Regions from separate parts of the Cupriavidus sp. 22TCCZM04-2 genome, predicted to be linked through region 3. Evidence: predicted binding sites of a transcription regulator. Region 3 holds the regulator's gene; each other region holds the start of a gene.

What was found. Region 3 encodes sigma-54, which starts transcription at its own class of promoters, with help from an activator protein. Its sites were predicted from a motif close to TGGCANGNAANCTGCTTT; they were not measured.
Region 1: a site for sigma-54 is predicted at 1,975-1,992, ahead of AC3FKG_RS25060 (isopenicillin N synthase family dioxygenase). Genes of this name have one in related genera too.
Region 2: a site for sigma-54 is predicted at 2,023-2,040, ahead of urtA (urea ABC transporter substrate-binding protein). Genes of this name have one in related genera too.
Region 4: a site for sigma-54 is predicted at 2,885-2,902, ahead of AC3FKG_RS14830 (GTP cyclohydrolase II). Genes of this name have one in related genera too.

What each region holds. Positions count from the first base shown of each region.
Region 1 covers NZ_JBYOJS010000021.1:86,232-90,253, reverse strand. The annotation lists gene AC3FKG_RS25065 (trimeric intracellular cation channel family protein) at 1-191, shown strand, start outside; gene AC3FKG_RS25060 (isopenicillin N synthase family dioxygenase) at 760-1,758, opposite strand; gene AC3FKG_RS25055 (ABC transporter substrate-binding protein) at 2,388-3,374, shown strand; gene AC3FKG_RS25050 (ABC transporter ATP-binding protein) at 3,420-4,022, shown strand, end outside.
Region 2 covers NZ_JBYOJS010000003.1:146,777-150,798, forward strand. The annotation lists gene cyoB (cytochrome o ubiquinol oxidase subunit I) at 1-738, shown strand, start outside; gene cyoC (cytochrome o ubiquinol oxidase subunit III) at 744-1,391, shown strand; gene cyoD (cytochrome o ubiquinol oxidase subunit IV) at 1,392-1,742, shown strand; gene urtA (urea ABC transporter substrate-binding protein) at 2,096-3,352, shown strand; gene urtB (urea ABC transporter permease subunit UrtB) at 3,480-4,022, shown strand, end outside.
Region 3 covers NZ_JBYOJS010000004.1:243,863-247,884, forward strand. The annotation lists gene lptC (LPS export ABC transporter periplasmic protein LptC) at 1-171, shown strand, start outside; gene lptA (lipopolysaccharide transport periplasmic protein LptA) at 259-900, shown strand; gene lptB (LPS export ABC transporter ATP-binding protein) at 930-1,730, shown strand; gene AC3FKG_RS09050 (RNA polymerase factor sigma-54) at 1,830-3,308, shown strand; gene hpf (ribosome hibernation-promoting factor, HPF/YfiA family) at 3,358-3,711, shown strand.
Region 4 covers NZ_JBYOJS010000008.1:232,386-236,407, forward strand. The annotation lists gene upp (uracil phosphoribosyltransferase) at 1-177, opposite strand, end outside; gene AC3FKG_RS14825 (URC4/urg3 family protein) at 286-1,590, opposite strand; gene AC3FKG_RS14830 (GTP cyclohydrolase II) at 1,587-2,825, opposite strand; gene AC3FKG_RS14835 (acyltransferase family protein) at 3,098-4,022, opposite strand, start outside.

The sequences.
Region 1 (4,022 bases), on a different contig from region 3:
TCTATGCGTCGGCGGCTCTGGTGGGTGCCGTCATCGAGGTGTCCGGCGAGCGCCTGGGATGGGTGTCCAGTGGGCGAACCTGGACCGCCTTGATGGCGTGCTTCGCGCTGCGTTACCTCTCCCTTCGCTACAACTGGAATCTACCGCGCTCGCTCGGACATGATGGCAGTGGGAGCGGATCAGACAAGTGATAAGCGCAGGACTGTGGGGCCACCCGTGATGGTGCAAATGATGCAACCGGCATGGGGCCGCTCCTCGCCCTGCGGAGCCGGTCCAAGAGGAATGTGTTCGGCGTCGGGCCGCAATATCGCTCCCCAGTCGCCCTTCTTACCTTTGCTTTCCTATGCTTCTAATCTTCCGTTGCAGGCCAAAATTGACGTATCGGATATCTCCGGGTTGATACAGTTTGACGATGTCATGGCGTGGATCTCGGTCAGGCAAACCGCGCCATGGCTTAGCCTATACGCCGCTTGAAACCGGTGAGCTGCTCGCGCGTCGCCACGTTCCTAGGCGTGGTAGCTCACTCGTGCTTTGGTTGCCGTCAGTCGCTTGACATAGCGAGTGATGATCTTCCGTGGCGGATCCCCCGGTACAAAGCCTAATCACTTACTCAGAAGTTGAGAATATTGGAAGCAATGCGGAAGGCAGCGCACGGCGGGCGGTGACTTCCGCAGGCGCCGTCCCGACGGCTATCCCAGTCAGCGGGCGATCGTTGAAGTTACCCATCTGAACCGGCTGCGTCAGTGGCTGCCCGGATCCTTACATCGTCGCCTGGAAGTTGGCGGCTACACGCTGGCGCAGATAGTCTTCCGCGCTGATCAGCGCGTATTTGCCGGACGGGCTTTCGATCATCACGTCGCGGTTGGCCTGGCAGAAAAAGGCCACGCTGTAGCGCGAGCCCTGGTATTCGTGCGGCTGCGGGTTGCGCACGCGGTGGAAATTGGAGGGCAACTGGTCATCGCTCCAGCGCATCAGCATGTCCCCGATATTGCAGGTGATGATGTCATCCGCCGGCTCGATGCTGGTCCATTCCTGGCCCTCCATCTCCTTGCCCGGACACAGTTGCAGGCCGCCCTGGCCCGCGCGCTGGAACAGTAGCGTCAGGCAGTCGAAATCCGTATGCGCGCCGGCGCGCCACAGTCCAGATGGCACCGAGGGATCGCTCGGGAAGTAGTGCAGCAGGCGCAGCGTGCTCTGGTAGGTGGGTCGGGACGGGTCGTGCGCGCGGGTGAAGAAGTCGCGCGCGAAGCCGAGCTTCTCGGCAAAGCAAGACAGCACGCGCATGCCGACCTGCCAGCATTGCGCCTCGAACGTCAGCATGACAGCGCGAAACGCCGGCAGCTCGTCTTCGGTCGGCCACAGCGGCGCCATGTGCGGCAGCGTGATCTGGTACGACTCCTTCTGGTCGTGTGTGCCCGTGGACGGTCGCACCTGCGCCTTGCTCTCCCAGCCGCTGTTCAGTGCCCGCTGCAAGGGGTACTGCGCCTTGACGGCGTCCGGCAGGGCGAAGAAGCGCTGTGCCATCTCGAACGCTCCCTGGACCTGCGCCAGGTCGATGCCGTGGTTGACGAGCTGGAAGAAGCCGACATCGGTGGCGGCTGCCCACAGCGCTTCGGTGATCTCCGGGCGGCGCGCCTCGAAGTCGGAAAGGTCGATACGGCGGACTTCACGCGCATGGGTCTCGGAACCCCGGCCGCCCATGCGGGCTTCCTTGTCGAGTTCGGTCAGCGTATGAGGAGAGGCGGTCAGCGTAGTCATGTGTGCTCCGTGCGAAAGAAGGTCGATGGGAGTCGGACCCGGAGCGGCAGGCAACGCGCGGAAGCATGAGCAGTCGATCCGGGCAGTGCAGTCTTGAAGCTCCGAAGGTAAGCAAGCCAAGCCGTTGCGGCCCGACCTGTTCCGACTTCAAGAGCAATTCCCGGCCAGCCGGCACCACATGCGCGACTGGTGAACGCTTCTACTCTCGCCAGCGACAATGCAAAGTCCACGCCAGGCGGTGAGGCCAGTCAGGAGAGGGGGAATTGCGCGGTGGACGCACCAGTGGAAATCCCGATGCACCGCCAACGTGCATGTCGTGCACAGCGATGGCGTGCCGACATGGCCGGGGCGGCAACCATGCACAGGCCTCTCGCACCGCCGCAGATGGCATGGAAGTTGCGGAAGTACGGGCGAGAGTAGAAGCGTTCACTGTCGCGCCAGGAGCCGGACGGCTTTTCGGATCATCGGCGCGACAGCCGGAAATTGCTCTTGAAAGCCGCGCCTGCGTCCGGTAGTCCGGGCCGAGGCCGTGCCTTCATGACGCATGCCCGGCATCCATGGAACCGCTCGGGCTCTCATCATGGCGCGACCGCAGGCGTGTTGAACGACAGCTCAAACCACGCCCCGCCATGACACCTCGCCTCTTGCTCCGCCGCCTGCTCGGGTTGGCAGCCATTGCCGCCACCTGCTGGTCCGCCAGCGCCTTTGCACTCGACAAGGTCATTTTCCTCACCTCCTGGTACGCCCAGGCCGAACACGGCGGCTTCTACCAGGCCGTTGCCACCGGCCTCTACAGGAAATACGGCCTCGATGTGCAGATCCGCATGGGCGGGCCGCAAGTCAACGGCATGCAGATCCTGGCCAGCGGCCAGGCAGACTTCCTCATGGGCTATGACCTGCAGGTACTCAAGAGTGTCGAGCAGGGTGTGCCTGTCACCACGGTCGGCGCCTCGATGCAGACCGATCCGCAAGGCATGATGACGCATGAAGACGTGAAGAGCCTGGCGGACCTGAAGACACGCACCATCCTGGTCTCCACCTCCGGACGCACGACCTGGTGGCCGTGGCTGCGAGGCAAGTACAAGCTCGATGAATCGCAGTCGCGCGTCTACACGTTCAACCTGCAGCCATTCTTTGCCGATCCCAATGCCGCGCAGCAGGCCTACGCGTCGTCGGAACTGTTCAGCGCCGACAAGGCGGGCGTGAAGTCGCGCTTCTTCCTGTTTGCCGATGATGGCTACCCGCCCTACGGCACCACCATCGTGACGATGGAGAAGACCGTCAAGGAAAGGCCGGACCTGGTCACCCGTTTCGTGCGTGCCTCGATGGAAGGCTGGAAGAGCTACCTGGCCGACCCGGCGCCCGCCAACGCGCTCATCAAGCGTGACAACCCGAACATGAAGGACGACCAGATCGCCTATGGCCTCGAGAAGCTCAAGCAGTTCCGCATGATCACCGGCGGAGACGCCGCCACGCAGGGCATCGGCGTGATGACCGACGCGCGCTGGCGTAAGACGCGTGATTTCATGGTCGAGGTAGGGTTGCTCAAGGCCGATGTGGACTGGAAGCGCGCCTACACCACGCAGTTTGTCAAGGACCTGAAGGTGATGCCATGAAGACCGCATTGCTTGCTGAATCTGTGTTCTATTGGGGAGGCCGCCATGTCGCTCGTCTTTCGTAGCAGTCGCACTGCTGCCGTCCCGCAAGGGGGTGGAAGCCAGCCGCCGCTGGATGGCGTGCGTGCCGCCGATGCCCCGGCGTTGTTCGCCAACCAGGTCGAGAAGACGTATCCGAACGGCACCGTGGCCCTCGAGCGGGTCAGGCTAGCCATCCAGCCGGGCGAGTTCGTCTCACTGCTCGGGCCGTCCGGCTGCGGCAAGAGCACGCTGCTCAAGTTGTTTGCCGGACTTGAACAACCGTCGGCTGGCCATGTGCGCTGGTGGGGCCGCCCTGCGCTCGCCGCGGGAATCGGCACGCCAGGGCGTACGTTCGCGATGGTGTTCCAGGAGGCAACGTTGATGCCATGGGCGAGCGTGGCGGACAACGCGCGCCTGCCGCTCGATCTGGCCCGCATGCCGCGCGCGGAGGCCGACGAGCGCGTACGGCGCGCCCTCGCGCTCGTTGGCCTCGGTCACTTCGGAAAGGCGTACCCGCGCGAATTGTCCGGCGGCATGCAGATGCGTGTGTCGATCGCGCGCGCTCTGGCCGTACAACCCGACCTTCTGCTGATGGATGAGCCCTTTGGCGCGCTGGACGAGTTTACG
Region 2 (4,022 bases), on a different contig from region 3:
AGCCTGTTCCTGATCGCCCACTTCCACAACGTGATCATCGGCGGCGTGCTGTTCGGCTACCTGGCGGGCATCACCTACTGGTGGCCGAAGGCGTTCGGCTTCAAGCTGAACGAGCGTCTGGGCAAGTACGCCTTCTGGTGCTGGCTGGTGGGCTTCTATTTCGCCTTCATGCCGCTGTACGTGCTGGGCCTGATGGGCATGACCCGTCGCCTGAACCACACCGACAACCCGGCCTGGACGCCGTGGCTGTACCTGGCCGTGGTCGGCGTGGTGTTCGTGGCGCTGGGCATCTTCTTCCAGGTGCTGCAGATCGTCGTGTCGATCCGCGACCGCAAGAAGCTGGCCGACGTGACCGGCGACCCGTGGGGTGGCCGCACGCTGGAATGGGCAACTTCGTCGCCGCCGCCGTTCTACAATTTCGCGCACACCCCGGTGGTGCGTGACCTGGACGCGTTCGCCGATATGAAGGCGCGTGGCGAAACCATCCCGACCAGCGGCTACGAGCAGATCCACATGCCGAAGAACACCGGCGCCGGTTTCTGGATGGGCCTGTTCAGCCTGGTGCTGGGCTTTGCCCTGGTCTGGCACATCTGGTGGCTTGCCGCCGTGGGCCTGGTTGGCATGGTGGTGTCGTTCATCCGCCGCGCCAACGATGACCACATCGACTACTACGTGCCGGCCGCCGAGGTCGAGCAGATTGAAACGCGCCAACTGCAGCGCATTGCTTCGCAGGCCTGATAACCATGTCGACAGAAGTCCTTGATCGCTTCGGGGCGGCGCAAGCCCCGGCTCATGCGCACTCGCATGACGACACGCACGACCACGCGCACCACGACACCAGCGAGAACACCATCTTTGGTTTCTGGCTGTACCTGATGAGCGACTGCATCCTGTTCGCGTGCCTGTTCGCCGCGTTCGCCGTCCTGCGCGGCGAAGTGGCGGGTGGCCCGTCGGGCAAGGAGCTGTTCGAGCTCAACTACGTGCTGACCGAGACCTTCATCCTGCTGTTCTCGTCGATCACGTACGGCTTCGCGATGATCTCGCTGCAGAACCGCTCGAAAGTGCGGGTGCTGGTCTGGCTGGCTATCACGTTCGCGCTGGGCGCCGCGTTCATGTACATGGAAATCAATGAATTCCATCACCTGATCGCCGAAGGCGCCGGCCCCAGCCGCAGCGCGTTCCTGTCGTCGTTCTTCACGCTGGTGGGCACCCACGGCCTGCACGTCGCAAGCGGCATGGTGTGGATGCTGGTCCTGATGTGGCAAGTCAGCAAGAAGGGCCTGACCCCGACCATGTCCAAGCGCCTGAACTGCCTCAGCCTGTTCTGGCACTTCCTGGACGTCGTGTGGATCGGCGTCTTCACCGTGGTCTACCTGATGGGGGCAATGTAAATGGCTCAGCAACACGCAGCATCGGCCCACGCCGAGTCGCACGGCCACAGCAGCTTCAAGTCCTATGTGATCGGCTTCGTGCTGGCGGTGATCCTGACCGTCATCCCGTTCAAGATCGTGATGGACGGCACCATGGACCGCGGCACGACCCTGCTGATCATCCTCGGCATGGCCGCGGTGCAGGTCGTCGTGCACCTGAAGTACTTCCTCCATATGGATGGTTCGAAGGAACAGCGCTGGAACGTGATGTCGTTCCTGTTCACGCTGCTGATCCTGTTCATCGTGCTGGCCGGCTCGCTCTGGATCATGCACAACATGAACGCGAACATGATGCCGTGGATGATGAAGTAATCGTCTCTGGACGATAGACAACGGGGCCTTCGGGCCCCGTTCTTGTTTGTGGCGGTGCATCGCGCACCGTGGCGCGGCATTCCTCCCGGCGCCTTCCCATTTTCGGCGCCGGCGTGCCCTCGGCCTCGCTTGCACCCGATTGCGCCGTGCACGCGCGCGGTGCGTCTCGTTCGTTCCCGTCCGGCACCAGCATGGTGCTTTCGCGCGGTATCTCCCTGGAATTGTCTCTTGCCGGTCGCCCCGGCGGCGTCTGGCCATCCGTCGATGTCCTGGCGAGCCATGGCACGGTAGTTGCGGATGCACCACCCGGGGAGCGTTGAGTCCCGTAACCAAACGACAAACTGGGAGCTGCAATGAAACGACGTGACATGCTGAAGCTGTCGGCGGTAGCCGCCGCGGCCATGATCGGCGCGAGCCCGCTGGCGATGGCGCAGTCCAAGGACCCGATCAAGATCGGCATCCTGCATTCGTTGTCCGGCACCATGGCCATCTCGGAGACGTCGCTCAAGGACGTCGCGCTGATGACCATCGACGAGATCAACAAGAGCGGTGGCGTGCTCGGCCGCAAGCTGGAGCCGGTGGTCGTGGATCCGGCGTCGAACTGGCCGCTGTTCGCCGAGAAGGCGCGCCAGCTGATCACCAAGGACAAGGTTGCGGTCACGTTCGGCTGCTGGACTTCGGTGTCGCGCAAGTCCGTGCTGCCGGTCTATGAAGAGCTGAACTCGCTGCTGTTCTACCCGGTGCAGTATGAAGGCGAGGAGATGTCCAAGAACGTCTTCTACACCGGCGCAGCACCCAACCAGCAGGCCATTCCGGCGGTCGAGTACCTGATGAGCAAGGAAGGCGGCGGCGCCAAGCGTTTCTTCCTGCTCGGCACCGACTACGTCTATCCGCGCACCACCAACAAGATCCTGCGCGCGTTCCTGAAGAGCAAGGGCGTGGCCGACAAGGATATCGAAGAGGTCTACACCCCGTTCGGCCATAGCGACTACCAGACCATCGTCGCCAACATCAAGAAGTTCTCGCAGGGCGGCAAGACCGCCGTGATCTCCACCATCAACGGCGACTCCAACGTGCCGTTCTACAAGGAACTCGGCAATGCGGGCCTGAAGGCCAAGGACGTGCCGGTGGTGGCCTTCTCCGTGGGCGAAGAAGAACTGCGCGGCATCGATACCAAGCCGCTGGTGGGTCACCTGGCCGCATGGAACTACTTCATGTCGGTCAAGAACCCCGAGAACGAAGCGTTCAAGAAGCAGTGGGCAGCCTGGGTCAAGGCGAACAACCTGCCCGGCGGCGACAAGCGGGTGACCAATGACCCGATGGAGGCCACCTATGTCGGCATCCATATGTGGGCACAGGCCGTGAAGAAGGCCGGCACGACCGATCCCGACAAGGTGCGCGCGGCCATGTATGGCCAGACCTTCAAGGCGCCGGACGGCTTCACGCTGACCATGGGCGACAACCATCACCTGTTCAAGCCGGTGATGATCGGCGAAGTGAAGGGCGACGGGCAGTTCACCGTGGTGTGGAAGACCGCCAAGCCCATCCGCGCGCAGCCGTGGAGCCCGTTCATCTCCGGCAACGAAGGGAAGCCGGACAAGGTGATGTAAGGCAGCGTGCCACACCCTGGCAGGCGTGCATCGCCGGCTCTTCGTGGCCGGCGGTGCGCGTCCCTGCCGGTCTCCTGATCCAAGAGAAAACAGGTCGCGACCACGCGCCGCTCATTCGCCAGCACCTATGTCCCAATCGTTACCGAAGATCGCCATATCATGGCTGCGCGCCATGCTGGCTGCGCTGCTGCTTGCCGCGCCGCTATGGGCGGCCGCCGCAGGCGCACTGACGCAGGCCGACCTCAAGCCATTGGCCGAGGACGATTTCGATGCCAAGACCGCGGCCCTGTCCGCGCTGGCCAAGGCTCCTCCCGAGCAGGCCGGCCCCATCCTCAAGGCGCTGCAGGACGATTCGCTTCAGTACGCCCCGTCGGTGGGCATGGTGCGCCAGGAAGGCGACAAGACCGTCGATGCGATCACCGGCAAGCCGGTCACGGTCAAGGCCGGCGAGCTGGAATCGCTGACCCTGAACAACAGCCTGCGCGCCATCGTGGACAGCGCCGCGAGCGGTCTGCAGTTGCAGTCGCCCGATATCGCGGTGCGCTCGCAGGCCATCAATACGCTGTACGACCAGCCCGAAAGTGCCTCGCGCGCCGGCGTGGAAGCCGCGCGCAAGGTGGAGGCCGATCCCGGCCTGCGCGCACGGCTGGACGTGATCTGGGCCACCACC
Region 3 (4,022 bases):
GTCAATGACGACATCGTCAAGACCGACAAGGCCGTGAAGCTCACGCGCGGCCCGTCGGTCATGACCGCCAACGGGCTGATCTTCAACAACGTTACCCGCGAAGTACAATTGCTGGGCAACGTACGCGGCACCATCATCACCGGTGCGCCCACCCGGACTCCGGGATCCTGACAACAACAGCCGCCCGCGCCCGACCGGGCGGCACCGCGGACCTGAGCATCGCGCCCGACCTTCCGCTTTCCTGCGACCCTTGCCAACATGATTGCTTCCCTGACGACCCTGTCCCGCCGGCGCGCCGCCCCGCTGCTGCTGGCCGTGGCCACCGCGATTGCCGCGCTGGCGCCGCTGGGCGCCCATGCCGAACGCGCGGACCGGGACAAACCGCTGGTCCTGGAAGCCGACAACGCCAGCTACGACGACGTCAAGCAGATCTACACGCTGACCGGCAACGTGGTCCTGACCAAGGGCACCATGGTGCTGAAGTCGGATGCGGCCGAGATCCGCACCGACCCCGAGGGCTACCAGTACGCGGTGGCCACGGCCAAGGGCGGCAAGCAGGCCTATATCCGCCAGAAGCGTGAAGGCGTGGACGAGTACATGGACGGCTGGGGCGACCGCATCGAATACGACGGCAAGCAGGAACTGTCCAAGCTGATCGGCCACGCGCGCATGGCGCGGCTGCAGGGCGCCAAGCTGGTCGACGAGATCCGCGGCGCGGTCCTGACCTATGACAGCCGCAACGAGTTCTACACCGCCGCCGGCGGCGGCGACAACACGTCGGCCGGCAATCCGTCGGGACGCGTGCGCGCCGTGCTCTCGCCGCGCCAGGAGGCCAGCGGTGCGGCCGCCAGCCCGCCCCTCGACTTGAGGTCGGCACCCGCGCCGTCCAGCAAGCCCTGAATCACGCGCCCGAACGCATCACCGCCACCATGACCGATACCGCAATGCTCGCCCCCACGCCCGCTTCCGCCGCTCCCGACGCCCGTGCCGACAGCAGCACGATGGTCGTGCGCCACCTGAAGAAGCGCTACGGGTCTCGCACGGTGGTGAAGGACGTGTCGCTCGAGGTGAAGAGCGGCGAGGTGGTGGGCCTGCTCGGCCCCAATGGCGCGGGCAAGACCACGTCGTTCTACATGATCGTGGGCCTCGTCGCGCTGGACGAGGGCGATATCGTGCTCGACGGCCAGCACATAAGCGGCCTGGCCATCCACGAGCGCGCGCGCATGGGCCTGTCCTACCTGCCGCAGGAAGCGTCGGTGTTCCGCAAGCTCAATGTGGAAGAGAACATCCGCGCGGTGCTGGAGCTGCAGCTGGTCAACGGCAAGCCGCTGCCTAAGGCCGAGATCGACAGCCGCCTCGATACGCTGCTGGACGACCTGCAGATCGCCCACCTGCGCAACAACCCCGCGCTGTCGCTGTCGGGCGGCGAGCGCCGCCGCGTGGAAATCGCCCGCGCGCTGGCGTCCTCGCCGCGCTTCATCCTGCTTGATGAACCGTTCGCCGGCGTGGATCCGATCGCCGTCGGCGAAATCCAGCGCATCGTCAGCTTCCTGAAGGCACGCAACATCGGCGTACTGATCACCGACCACAACGTGCGCGAGACGCTTGGCATCTGCGACCACGCGTACATCATCAGCGAAGGCACCGTACTCGCATCGGGCCAGCCCGACGAAATCATCGCCAACGAGTCGGTGCGCCGCGTCTACCTGGGCGAGAACTTCCGCATGTGAAGCCGGGGGCGGCAGGTGGGCTTGGCAGAGACGATCAGGCAGCATCAGCGATAGCAATTTCCGTTCCAACATCGGTTGGATGCGCATAGAATAGGTCGCATGAAACCGTCGCTACAGCTCCGTCTCTCCCAACATCTGGCACTCACGCCGCAACTGCAGCAGTCGATCCGGCTGCTGCAACTTTCTACGCTTGAGCTGCAGCAGGAAGTCGAGCAGGCCTTGACGGAAAACCCGCTGCTGGAGCGCGAAAACGACTGGATCGACAGCCCGCTGCGCGTGGCGGCCGATGGCTCGGTCAACCTGCAGAGCGCACCCGCGCCCGCACCGGCCGAACCGCAGGGCAACAGCGACGCGAACCCCAGCAGCCCGGGCAGCGAGGATGAGAGCTATAGCGACAGCGGTAGCGAGGATTACGGCAGCGACTGGAGCCTGGACGATTTCGCGCGGCGCCCGCAGGGCGAGGACGACGAGAAGACGCCCATGCAGCTGCGCGACGCCGAACCCACCCTGCGCGAACACCTGATGGAGCAGCTCGCGCCGCTGAAGATCTCGACTCGCGACAAGGGCCTGGCGATCTTCCTGATCGAATCGCTCGACGACGATGGCTACCTGAGCGCGTCGCTCGACGAGATTTGCTCCGAGTTGCCCGAGGAACTCGAATTCGAGGTCGACGAACTGCAGGCGATCCTCACGCTGCTGCAAAGCTTCGACCCGCCCGGCGTGGGCGCGCGCAACGCGGCCGAATGCCTGAGCCTGCAGCTGCGCCGGCTGCAGCATCCGCAGCGCGAACTGGCGCTCTCGATCGTCAACCATCACCTTGAACTGCTTGCCGTACGCGATTACACGCGCCTGAAAAAAGCACTGCAGGTGGATGAAGCGGCGCTCAAGGCCGCGCATGAACTGATCCGCTCGCTCGCGCCCTACCCAGGCCACGCATACAGCCGCCCCGAAGCGGACTTCGTGGTGCCTGACGTATTCGTGCGCAAGAGCGGCGGCGGCTGGATCGCGCAGCTCAATCCGGATGTGATGCCGCGCCTGCGCATCAACGACATGTACGCGCAGATCCTGCGCGGCGCCAAGGGTGAATCCGGTGCCGCGGGGCTGCAGCAAAAGCTGCAGGAAGCGCGCTGGCTGATCAAGAATATCCAGCAAAGGTTCGACACGATCCTGCGAGTTTCGCAGGCGATTGTCGAGCGTCAGAAGAACTTCTTCACGCACGGGGAAATCGCGATGCGCCCCTTGGTTTTGCGGGAGATTGCCGATACACTGGGATTACACGAGTCAACCATATCCCGGGTGACGACCAATAAATACATGGCAACGCCGATGGGTACTTTCGAACTGAAGTACTTTTTTGGCAGCCACGTTTCCACCGAAACCGGTGGGGCGGCTTCTTCAACGGCGATCCGCGCCTTGATCAAGCAACTTATAGGAGCCGAAGACCCGAGGAGTCCTCTTTCCGACAGCCGAATTGCCGAATTGCTGGGTGAACAAGGCTTCGTTGTCGCGCGCCGTACCGTCGCCAAGTATCGCGAAGCCCTGAAGATCCCTGCTGTCAATCTCCGCAAGACTTTGTAGCCGAGTTGCACCGCCTGCCTGGTGCAGCTCTTTCAGAAGGAGAAGCGCTATGAACTTCAAGATCAGTGGACACCACCTGGACATCACGCCTCCGCTGCGTGAGTACGTGGAAACGAAGCTGGAGCGTATCGTCAGGCATTTCGATCAAGTCATTGGCGTCAGCGTGCTACTCTCAGTCGACAATCACAAGGAAAAGGACAGGCGTCAGTACGCGGAAATCAATTTGCACCTTCGGGGCAAGGACATTTTTGTGGAAGCCCATCACGAAGACCTGTATGCGGCCATCGACGCACTCGTCGACAAGCTGGACCGCCAGGTGATTCGCTACAAGGATCGCGTGCAAGGCCACGACCGTGAAGCGGTCAAGTACCAGATGGCCGAGGCTCAACTACAGCAGCAATAATCAAGCCTGCCAGTCGCAAGGCTGGGCACTGAAAACAGGACTGATAAAGCAAGCCGCGCCATGTAGCGCGGCTTTTTTGCATCTGTAGCCCTGGCCTTGCGCGTGTCCTGGACACAAGTGTTCGCAACTGGCGCAGCACGGTGTATGCTCTCCAAGACATAGCGCGTAGCGACTCCGGCGCGAGCACCGTACCCAGGTGTGGCGGCGCCAGCACGGACCAGGCCATACAGGGCGCTGCATTGCACAAGAACAGGGGAGACGCTGCTCTATAATGGCCGAACGCTTGGTAAGCCATGGCGTGGCCGCAACCC
Region 4 (4,022 bases), on a different contig from region 3:
GAGCTGGCTGATCTCGCGCACGAGCCGGCGGAAGTTATCCGTCGTGGTCTCCTCGCTGCGCGCCAGCGTGACCTTGTGCTGGACCAGCGGGTGGTCCACTACCAGTACGGGGGCGGTGACGGCGGGGGCGTTGGCGGCTTCGGCCGGCGCCACGGGGACGGCAGACACGTCGTTCATGATGACGCTCCTATGCAATCGGGCTGGCGGGGAATCGCGGGTGAATCAGGGATTGCACCGCCGGGCGGCATCGGCCGGCGGGCAAGCGCTACGGCGTAATCACGGCGCTCAGAACACGGTGCCGTCGCTGTAGATCGCGAAGGGCGGCGGCCCGCCGGGCCTGCGCTTGGCGGCAATGCGCCGTCCCGCGGCCCAGGTGCCGCCTTCGAGCACGCGCGCCAGCGGGAACGCCGCCTCGGTCAACCCGAGCGCCTGGCGTACGCCATCGGCCACGAGATCCAGCCCCGTCACGGTGAGCGCACGCCATTCGACGATGACCGGCTCCTGCACCTCGTGCGCCACGGCCGCGAATCCCGGGTCGCGCGGCACCATCAGCTCGAAGTCGAACAGCAGGCCGCCGTTGCGGTACTCGGGCAGCCCGGTCAGGGATGCCAGCCCCGTGACAATCAGGCCGGCGTCCTCGAGCGGCTCCAGCAGCGAATACGTCAGCCACTGGGTCAGCTTGTGGAACGGCACCAGCCCGCCGGGGGCGGCCGGATGCCGCCAGGTATCGCCGAGCGAGACCCCCTCCAGCACCACCCGCCCCGGCCAGACCGGACCGAGCGCCACCAGCAGCGTCCTCAGGATGAAGCTCGCCTCGATACGGTCATCGACCGCATTGGCCTTCAGGTAGTCGAACAGGTTGCCCAGGCGCGCCGGCGAGCCGAACACGGCTGGCGTGGCCTGCATGACTTCACCCAGGCGGCGCAGCAGCCCGGCGCGCCCTTCCAGGCCCACCAGCGGATTGTGCTGTGCAACCTGGAAGGCCGTGGCGATGGTCGAGGCGTCGATGCGCATCAGCCGCTCGGCATCGGCGCGCAGCGGATCGCCCGGCTCGGCCGAAAAGCCGCCGCGCGCGAACAGGTCGAAGCTGGCCACGCCGAGCCCTTCCGAGCGGGTCAGGATCAGGTCGCTGGCCGGATCGCGGTAGCGCCAGTCGGGGCCGGCACCGGCATCCAGCAGCACGCTGGGAATGACCAGGTCGATGCCGATCCGGGCGCGGTCCTCGCGGTGCTCGGGGCCGCTCAGCGCGGCGCGCTCGCACAGGATCTGCCAGCGGTCGAGCCGCTCGCCGGAGCCGCCGCTTTCGAAGTGGCGCCAGCGGCTGTGGTACGGCACGCGCAGGTCCGGATAGCGCTGGCGGATGGTGCTGGCGACATAGTCCGCGATCGCATGGACCCGGTCGGGATGCCAGGTGAACAGTTCGGACTGGCCGGCCGCCACGTGCTCGGTGACGGCCGCGCAATGCGTGCGGACCGCCTCGGCACAAAGCAGCGCTGCAGCCGGATGCCCCGCCGGCACCGGACTGTACCAGCCGCTGCCGTGGCCGTCGGTCGATCCGCCCGGCCGGTCCGCTTCGGGATACGTGCTCATTCGTTCAACCCCCTGCCCTTTGCCAGGGCGAGTTCGTTGGCGTCAGGCGGCGTGTAGTGCGTGAAATAGCCGGCCGCCACCTTGGCGTCGATTTCCACGCGCGCGTCCGCCGGGATCAGTGCTTCGGGTATGGCCACCTGCTCGACCACTTCAATACCCTGGGCCACCAGCGCACCGTGCTTCATGTTGCTCATCGACGCCCAGCGGTCGATGCGCCGGATACCGAGCCAGTGGAAGACATCCGGCATCAGTTCCTGGAAGCGCATGTCCTGCACACCGGCCACGCACTCGGTGCGCGCGAAGTAGGTCTCGGCGCGGTCGCCGCCGACCTGGCGCTTGCGGGCGTTATAGACCAGGAACTTGGTCACCTCGCCCAGCGCGCGTCCTTCCTTCCGGTTATAGACCACCAAGCCTACGCCCCCTTGCTGGGCCATGTCGATGCAAACCTCAATGCCATGCGCGAGGTAGGGGCGGCAGGTGCAGATGTCGGAGCCGAACACGTCCGAGCCGTTGCACTCGTCATGCACGCGGCAGGCCACGTGGGTGTCGGGCTTGCCGAGCTTGGCGATATCGCCGAAGAAATAGAGCGTCATGCCGCCGATCGGCGGCAGGAATACCTTCAGGTCGGGCCGCGTCACCAGCTCGGGGAACATGCCGCTGGTCTGCTCGAACAGGCTGCGCCGCAGCACGGTTTCCTTGATATCGAAACGGCGCGCGAGCCCGGGCAGGTACCAGACCGGATCCACTGCCGCCTTGGTGACCTTCACGTCGCCGTTGGCGTGGAGGATGTCGCCATCAGGCCTGAGCCGCCCCGCCGCAATCGCCGAGGCCAGCTCCGGCATGTTGATGTGCGCGCGCGTCACGGCGATGGTCGGGCGGATGTCCACGCCCGCGGCGATACGGTCGGCAAAGACACTGGAAACGAGATGGCCCCATGGGTCGAGCGAGACAATCTTGTCCGCATCCGCCCACTGCGGGTGCGGGCCGATTGCCTCGGCCGGCGCGGTATCGGTCAGGTCCGGCCGGTGGTCGCGCTGAAGGCGGCCCGAAGCCACGGCCAGCGCCCGGTAGATGGCATAGGCGCCCGAATGCGTGCCAATCACATTGCGCCGCTCGGGGTCCGTCAGGCTCGCAATCACCGGGCCGCGTTCCGCTGCCGTTGGCGCTCCCCAGTGAATCGGCTCGGCCGGTTTGTCGCGGCGCGCGTGCGAAGTCAGGACGATATGGTCGGACATGACAGCCCTCGATTCCATGATGGAATCCTGACCAAACGGTCAGGTTTACGCTTCCATACTAGGCAATCTTCATGCCATCCCCAATGCCCGTTGCCGTCCCTTGCGTGGGCCGTCGCACGCGGGCAACGGTCGCGCGCCGCACCATGAACGGGCAAGCGGTATCGCCGCGCGCGGCGCGCACGCACCACGAAAAAGCGGCACGTGCCGGGATGGCTACGTGCCGCTGATGTCCGTTGCGGTCCGCGCGGGAGTGCGGCGGTCCGGCCCCAGGGTCAGGTGGTCGATTCCTTCGGCGCGCCACGGCGGCCGCCCGGCACGAGCGCACGCAGCGCGGCGAACGGACTGGCACTTTCTACATAGCGGTAAAACAAGGTTCCGGCAACATTGCTCGCCAGCCAGGCGAACAGCATGCCCAGCGCGTTGAGCACCGGGTTCCCCGGCGCCAGGCGGGAAACCACCGCGTTCACAATCAGGCAGACCGGGAAATGCACAAGGAACACCGAATAGGAGATCCGGCCAAAGAAGCCCACCACCGCCGCGCGCGGCCAGCTTTCAAGCCAGCCGCCGCGCCTGGCCACCGCCAGCAGCAATGCCGTGGCCAGCGCCACCGCGATCCGCAGCCGGAAATCGACGATCAGTGCCGCGAGCCCAAGCGCCCCCAGCAACAGGAGCGGAATGGCCGACCGTTCGGCATTGGAGGCCCAGTACGCCAGCGTGCCCATGCCGTAGGCACCGAAGAAATACACCGCCCAGATATCCCACCCGGCATCGCGGTTGAACCAGAACAACGAGGCCACCGCCAGAGCCGACACCACGACCACGCCCGCCTGGGCACCCTGGCCCGACACGCTGCGCGCCAGCCACAGCGCCGTCACCAGCAGCGCGAACAGCTGCAGGTCGATCGCCACGTACCAGACGCCCGCCGACAAGGCATCGACATCCAGCACGTTATGGAGCAGCAGCACATGGGCAAGGAACTGCATCAGGTGCGGCGGCGCGGGGATCGAGTCATGGACCATCCACGTCCGCGCAATGGCAGCCCCCGCAATGCTGACCAGGATCGCCGCCGCATACGGCGTGACCAGCTTCTGGTAGCGGCGCCAGACCGCGGTCAACGGATGCTGCCGGATCACCAGCCTGCCCTGTGGCGCAAGGCTGCGTGCCGCCAGGAAACCGCTCACCACCAGGAAGACCTGC